2 linked regions of the Methylomagnum ishizawai genome follow. Each later gene encodes a partner of the first gene's protein in a complex. Links are inferred from orthologs where the notes say so. Each region holds a gene or a part of one and is shown on either strand. Other genes may lie near its edges.

What was found.
Region 2: the proteins of B9N93_RS18720 (region 1) and dsbD are in contact, whole or in part, in a crystal structure (PDB 1JZD), measured with the Escherichia coli proteins. The link is inferred for Methylomagnum ishizawai from one-to-one orthologs.

The regions. Positions count from the first base shown.
Region 1 is NZ_FXAM01000001.1:4,164,374-4,167,645, reverse strand. Bases 57-3,016 are described here. They hold B9N93_RS18720 (DsbC family protein), read left to right. Parts: upstream 57-1,141; coding sequence 1,142-1,891; downstream 1,892-3,016. Other genes in these bases: B9N93_RS18715 (toll/interleukin-1 receptor domain-containing protein), read right to left, coding at 1,971-3,016; rseP (RIP metalloprotease RseP), read left to right, coding at 57-1,111. Also shown: more of rseP, read left to right, coding at 1-56; more of B9N93_RS18715, read right to left, coding at 3,017-3,272. UniProt on the Escherichia coli protein: Acts as a disulfide isomerase, interacting with incorrectly folded proteins to correct non-native disulfide bonds.
Region 2 is NZ_FXAM01000001.1:3,999,567-4,002,950, forward strand. Bases 142-3,213 are described here. They hold dsbD (protein-disulfide reductase DsbD), read right to left. Parts: upstream 2,818-3,213; coding sequence 466-2,817; downstream 142-465. Other genes in these bases: B9N93_RS17870 (TlpA family protein disulfide reductase), read right to left, coding at 142-466; cutA (divalent-cation tolerance protein CutA), read right to left, coding at 2,796-3,125; B9N93_RS17885 (FxsA family protein), read left to right, coding at 3,173-3,213. Outside these bases: more of B9N93_RS17870, read right to left, coding at 1-141; more of B9N93_RS17885, read left to right, coding at 3,214-3,384. UniProt on the Escherichia coli protein: Required to facilitate the formation of correct disulfide bonds in some periplasmic proteins and for the assembly of the periplasmic c-type cytochromes.

The sequences.
Region 1 (3,272 bases):
AGACCTGCCCTTCGCCTTCAACCGCCAAGCCTTGTGGAAACGGGTTTGCGTCGTGGCGGCGGGTCCGGTGTTCAACCTGCTGCTGGCGGTTTTGATCTATTGGGCCGTGTTCATGCTGGGCGAAACCGGACTCAGGCCGGTGCTGGGTCCGGTGGCGGCCGAAACCCTGGCCGGGCAGGCCGGTTTCCGCGAAGGCGATGAAATCGTCGCGGTGAAGGGCGATCCCACCCCGACCTGGAATGCCGCCCTCGCCGCCGTGGTCGAGACCGCCGTCGAGGAGGAACCGATCCAGGTCGAGGTCAAGGGCGCGGACGGGGCCGCCCGCGTCCTGGTGTTGACGATTCCCCAGGAGGTGGCGCAGGAACCCGAGCAGCTTTACCAAAAACTCGGCTTTCGCCCCTACGAACCCGCCTTGCCGCCGGTGATCGACCGGGTCGAACCCGGCAGCGCCGCCGCAGCCGCCCAACTCAAGCCCGGTGATTTGATCGTCAGCGCCGACGGCACGGCGATCAAGACCTGGAAGGAATGGGTCGAATTCGTCCGCACCCACCCGGACGTGGCGATCCGCACCGTCGTCGAACGCGAGGGTGCCCGCCGCGATCTCGACATCAAGCCGAAAGGCGTGGATTCCGCCGAAGGCCGGGTGGGCCGGATCGGCGCGGCGGTCAGGATGCCGGAGGACATGGAGCAATCGATGCGGGCCGAATACCGGCTCGGCCTGTTCCCGGCCCTGGGCGCGGCCATCGACAAGACCTACGGCTACGCCGCCTTGACCTTGAAAATGATCGGGCGCATGGTGATCGGCAAGGCCAAGGTCGATAACCTCAGCGGCCCCATCAGCATCGCCCAGTACGCCGGACAATCGGCCAGCGTCGGCTTCGGCCAGTTCCTGAAATTCCTCGCCATCGTCAGCATCAGCCTCGGGGTGTTGAACCTGTTGCCGATCCCGGTGCTGGACGGCGGGCACCTCCTGTTCTATCTGATCGAAGGGGTCAAGGGCAGCCCGGTATCCGACCGGACCTTGGCGTATTGCCAGCAGGTCGGGATGTTCATCTTGCTGTGCTTGATGGTATTGGCGTTCTTCCTCGATATTGAGCGCCTGTTTAACTGACCGGGTTTTCCCAACTATTTTGGAGTTGCCATGAAGAGAATCGTAAGCGCCGCCCTGCTGGGGCTGGGATGGATGCTGTCCGGCGCGGTCCAGGCCGATGCCAAGGCGGTCGAGGAGGCATTGAAACAGAACTTGCCCACGCTCAAGCCGGATTCGGTCCAGCCTTCGCCGATACCGGGGCTGTACGAAGTGATGATGGGGGCGAAGCTGTTCTATGTGTCGGAGGATGGGCGCTACCTGATCCAGGGTTCGATGGTCGATGTCAAGGACCGCAAGGATTTGACCGAGGCCAAGTTGGCCGGGGCGCGGCTCACGTCGCTGGACAAGATGGGCGTGGGCCAGATGATCGTGTTCAAGCCCAAGGCCACCAAGCATGTGGCCTATGTCTTCACCGATATCGACTGCGGCTATTGCCGGAAGCTGCATTCCGAGATCGACCAATACCTCGCCCAGGGCATCGAAATCCGCTACCTGTTCTTCCCGCGCAGCGGCCCCAACACCGAATCCTATTTCAAGGCGGTGTCGGTATGGTGCGCCAAGGACCGCAATGCCGCTTTCACCAAGGCCAAGAAGGGCGACACTCCCGACCGCAAGGACTGCGACAACCCGGTGGACGAGCAATTGGCGCTGGGCAATGCCTTCGGGGCCAATGGCACGCCGATGATCATCACCGAGAAGGGCGATATCCTCCCAGGGTATGTGCCGGCGGCGCAGTTGGTCAAGATCATGGAGCAGCAGGCGGCGGACCAGCCGGAACCGCAAGCCGCCGCCAAGAAATAGCCGATAGCGGTTTCCTGGACAGCGGACGGGGCGGGTATGCCGGGCATACCCGCCCCGTTTGCGTTTACGGGCGGCGGGTTCATGAGTGGGCGAGATAGCGTTGCCGGAATGCCCGGCTTCTTTCGCGTAAATCGGGAACGGTTTCGGCGTAGCGTTGGAGGTCGTCGGCCACCACGTCTTTCATGTCGGCGGCATCGTCCGGGCAGCCCGTTTGCAGCATGGCCTGCGCGGCGTCGGCTTCCTGGCCATCCAGGAACAGGCTGGCGGCGAAGGCGAGCCGGGCATAACAACGCTTGTCTTCGGCCTTGATGAGCCGGATGCCTTTGCCTCCGTCGGCGGTGGTGAAATACCAAGGGTCTCGGTAGTGGTCGGCGTTGTCGGCTTTTAGCCAGCGGATCGCCTGGGCTTGATCATCGCGGGCGGGGCGTGGCTGGCCCAAAGCCCAATGGGCTTTGGCCGATTCCAAGGCGGCGAGGGGATAACCTTCGATTCGACCATAAATCTCGATGGCTTTCCCATATTCGCCCAGCGCCAGATATTCGTAGGCCAGATTGCTGTAATACTCAGGCGGGGCCGGTGTTTCCAGTTCGACCGCCCGCCGGTAATGTGTCAGGGCAGATTCCGGGTTTCCCGCTTGGTCGGACAGGACGCCAAGGCGGAAATGGGCTTCGGCCAGGAAGGGATTGAGTCTTAGCGCCCCTTCGTAGTAGTCCGTTGCCCTCGCCCGTTGTTCCGGCAGCGGGTCGTGGTAGAGCCGGTCGCCTTCCCGTAGCAGCCAGTCCGTGCCCGCCAGCCATCCCCAAACCGCCAAAGCGAATACGAATGCCGCCGCAATCTTGAGCGGATGCGATTTCAGCCACTGTCGCGCTTGTTCCCAGGTTCCCGCTTGGGAGCCCGGCCTTGGAAACCCTGGCTTCCTGTTTTCGTTGGGACCGGCAAATCCCGTGTCATCGACTTGTATCCGACAGCTTCGCAATTCCCCGACAATCCGGCGCAATTCCCTGGCGACTTCGGTGAAGAAAGTATCGGCGGTCGGCCATCTTTCCAAGGGTTCGCCGTCTTTGGGCAGCGCGTGCAATTTCGCGAAGCTGGCCGATTGCCAATCGCAGCGCCGGAGGATGATGGGGACCACCCGCGCTTGCCGCTCGGCATGGCGTTCCAACGCCCGCTTCAGTTCCACGTCGATGCAATAGTCGGAGTTGAGGAAGTCCACGCTGATGAGCAATAGCACCAAGTCGGCGGCTTCCAGGTTGGCGTCGATTTCCCCGGCCCAGGCTTTCCCGCCGGTGATATCCCGGTCGTGCCAGGGGTCGATCAAGCCTTCCCGTTTCATTTGCGTCAGATGTTTGCATAGCTCTTCCCGCCGCGCATCGTCTTCGTG
Region 2 (3,384 bases), 160 kb from region 1 along the record:
GGCGCTCGAAGCCGCCGGTATGGGTGGCGACCGGCTGGCCCGTGCGGTCGAACACCACCGAGAACGGCAGCACCGACAGGTGGTTGCCGAGTTGGTCGGCCCAATGCGGCACGCGCTCGTCGCCGAGCAGGATGGGGTAGTTGATGGGATTGTCCTTGAGGAAGGTGCGGACCTCTTCCGGGTCGTCGATAGCAGCCCCGACGAACTGCAAGCCTTGCCCGCCGAGTTCCTGCTGCAAGCGCGAGAATTCCGGCATTTCCTCCCGGCACGGCGGGCACCAAGTGGCCCAGAAGTTGAGGACCACCACCTTGCCACGCCATTCGGCCAGGGAATGCGGCGTGCCCGCGAGGTCGTGCAGCGGCGGTTCGGGGACGGGTTCCGTGGGAGACGCCCACCAGTGCTGGGTGGCGATACCGGCCAGCAAGGCGGCGACCGCGACCAGTGGATACAACACTTTGCCGGTCATCAGCGCACCACCTTCCGCACATGTGCCACGAAGTTTTCGGCGTCCATATAGCCCACCACCCGGAACGCCTTGCGCTCCGCTTGGTCCGGCCCGAAGAACAAGGTGGCGGGCGGTCCCACCAGACTGAACCGCTTGAGCAGGGCCGCGTCGTCCTCGGTGTTGTCGGTGACATCGGCTTGCAACAGGACCACATCGGCCAGCGCGGTCCGCACCTTGGCATCGGTGAAGGTATAGCGCTCCATCTCTTTGCAGGACACGCACCAATCGGCGTAATAATCCAGCATCGTCCAGCGCCCGGCGGCCTGGGCCTTCTGGATTTCGCGGTCAAGTTCGGCCACCGATTTGACCCGCCGGAATTCCAGGGATTGCGGGGCCGCCGCCCCGGTACCGCCCGCCGCGACCGCCTGCAAGCCGCGCAAGGGTTGCAAGGGATCGCCCGTGTTGGCGGCCACGCCGATCAAAAGCAGGACGCCATAGGCCAGCATCACGATACCGACGCCCTTCCACAGCCTGCGCCAGCCCGAAGCGGGCTGCGGCAGCGTATCCAGCGCCCCGAGGTACATCGCCGGGATAATCAGCAGCAAAGCCCACAGGAACATCGAAGCCGCGGGCGGCAGGATACGTGCCAACAACCACACGGCGATGCCCAGCAAACCCACGCCGAACACGGCTTTCACCGAATTCATCCAGATACCGGCCTTGGGCAGCAATTTCCCGGCGGAAGCCCCGATGGCCAGTAGCGGCAGCCCCATCCCCAGTCCCAGCGCGAACAAGGCGCAAAAACCCAGCACCCAATCGCCGGACTGGCCGATATAGATCAAGGCACCGGCCAGCGGGGCCGCGACGCACGGCCCGACGATCAAGGCCGAGAGCGCCCCCATCACCGCCGCGCCCGCCAGCGTGCCGCCATGCTGGCGGTTGCTCCAACCGACCACACGGTCCTGGATGAAACCGGGCATTTGCAGGGTGAACAAGCCGAACATCGACAAGGCCAGCACCACGAACACCGCGCTGAAGGCGATGATGACCCTGGGCTCCTGGAACAAGGCTTGCAGATTGCCGCCGAACAGCCCCGCCAACACCCCGAACACCGCATAGGCCAAGGCCGAAGCCAGCACATAACTCAGCGACAGGAAGAAAGCGCGGCGGGTGGTCAGATGATGGCCGTGGCCGACCACGATGCCGGACAGGATGGGAATCATCGGGAACACGCACGGCGTGAACGCCAGCAGCAAGCCCATGCCCAGGAAGCTCGCCACCGTCAGCCACAGCGAATCGTTTTGCAACGAAGAGAAAATCTGGCATTGCTCAGATTGCGGCGCGTCCTCGACGAAGCCTGCGGCGGATTTCATCTCGCATTCGCCGGCGGGGGCGGCGGCGGGTGCGGGCGTGGTGTCCACACTGGCCTGGACCGTACCGGCGGCGGGCAATAGCAACTCGACCGTCTGGTTCATTGGTGGATAACATACGCCGCGGTCGGCACAGCCCTGGAACCCGGCCTTCAAGGCCAGTTTGAGCGGTTGGGCCGCATCGCGCACCAGCGGCAGCGCGAAAGCCACCGTTTCGTGGAACACCTCGACATCGCCGAATTCCTCGTCGTGCTTGGCTTCGCCATGGGGGATCGAGTAATCGCCCAACGCCACGCCCGGCGCCTCGGCCAGGGCGAGCTTGAATTTCTCGCGGTAGAGGTAATAGCCCTTGGCGATCTGCCAATGCAGCCACAGGGTATGATCGTCCTTCACCTCGGCGAAAAACCGGAACGCCTGCTCGGCGGGCAATAGTTCATCCTGGCCGGACCCCGTTTTCAGCCCCAAGGCATGGAGCGCCCCGCCCAGCATCGAATTCGACGCCGCCGCGACATTCAACGGTGGCGGCGCGGGCCAGTCCAGCCGCAGCGTCTGTTTGAGCGGCGGATAGCATACCCCGGCATCGGCGCAGCCCTGCACGCTCATCTCCAAAGCCAAGGTTTGCATCCCGCCGTCCTGGCGCGCCACCGGCAAGCGGATTTGGGCATGGTTCCGGTAGACCTCCATCTCGCCGAAAATCTCGTCGTGCTTCAGCTTGCCCTCGGGCAACACCGGCTCGCCCAATTGGACCCCTGGGGTTTGGGTGGCGAATTTGAATTTCTTGCGGTAGAGGTGATAACCCTCGGCAATATCCCAATCCAATACCACCGTGTCGCCCTCGATCCGGGCCGCGCTCCGAAACGCCTGTTCCGCCGGCAACAGGTCTTCGCCCTCCAGCGCCCAGGCCACGCCCGCGCACCACAGGCACAGCATAAAAAAGCCGCCCCAGGCTCCAAGGCGGCGGCTGAAAAACAGGACGGGAGTCAGGGTTGGGGATGTAGACATGCGCTGATCCAGTGCAGATAAGGGGCCGAACCGCGCGCCACGGGCAGGGCGACGATTTCGGGGACATCGTAGGGATGGCGGGATTGGATGAAAGTTTCCAAGGCCGGATAGAGAGCGGCTTCGGTCTTGATGAGCAACAGGTGTTCGGAAGCCCGCTCGGTCTTGCCCTCCCAGGTGTAGACCGAAACCAGGCCGGGCAGGAGATTGACACAGGCCGCGAGCCGCGCTTCGACCAAGGCTTCGGCCAGCGCCCCGGCGCTGTCGGCGTCGGGGCAGGTGCATAGAACTAGACAGTATTCGGTGGACATGGCAAAAAGCCCCTGGGTTTTCCCGAATTTTACCGTATGAGGATGGGATGGACATTAGACAATGGTTATTGGCCGCCGTGGTGGCCCTGCCGCTCCTGGAGCTTTACCTTCTAATCAAGCTGTTCGGGGCGCTGGGCTTCGTCACGACGGTGGCCTTGCTGCTGGGCGCGGCCAGCCTGGGGATGTCGCTATTGCGCTCGCAGGGCTTATCGACCTGGATGAACGTGCAACGCGCCCTGGCGCGGGGCGAAACCCCGGC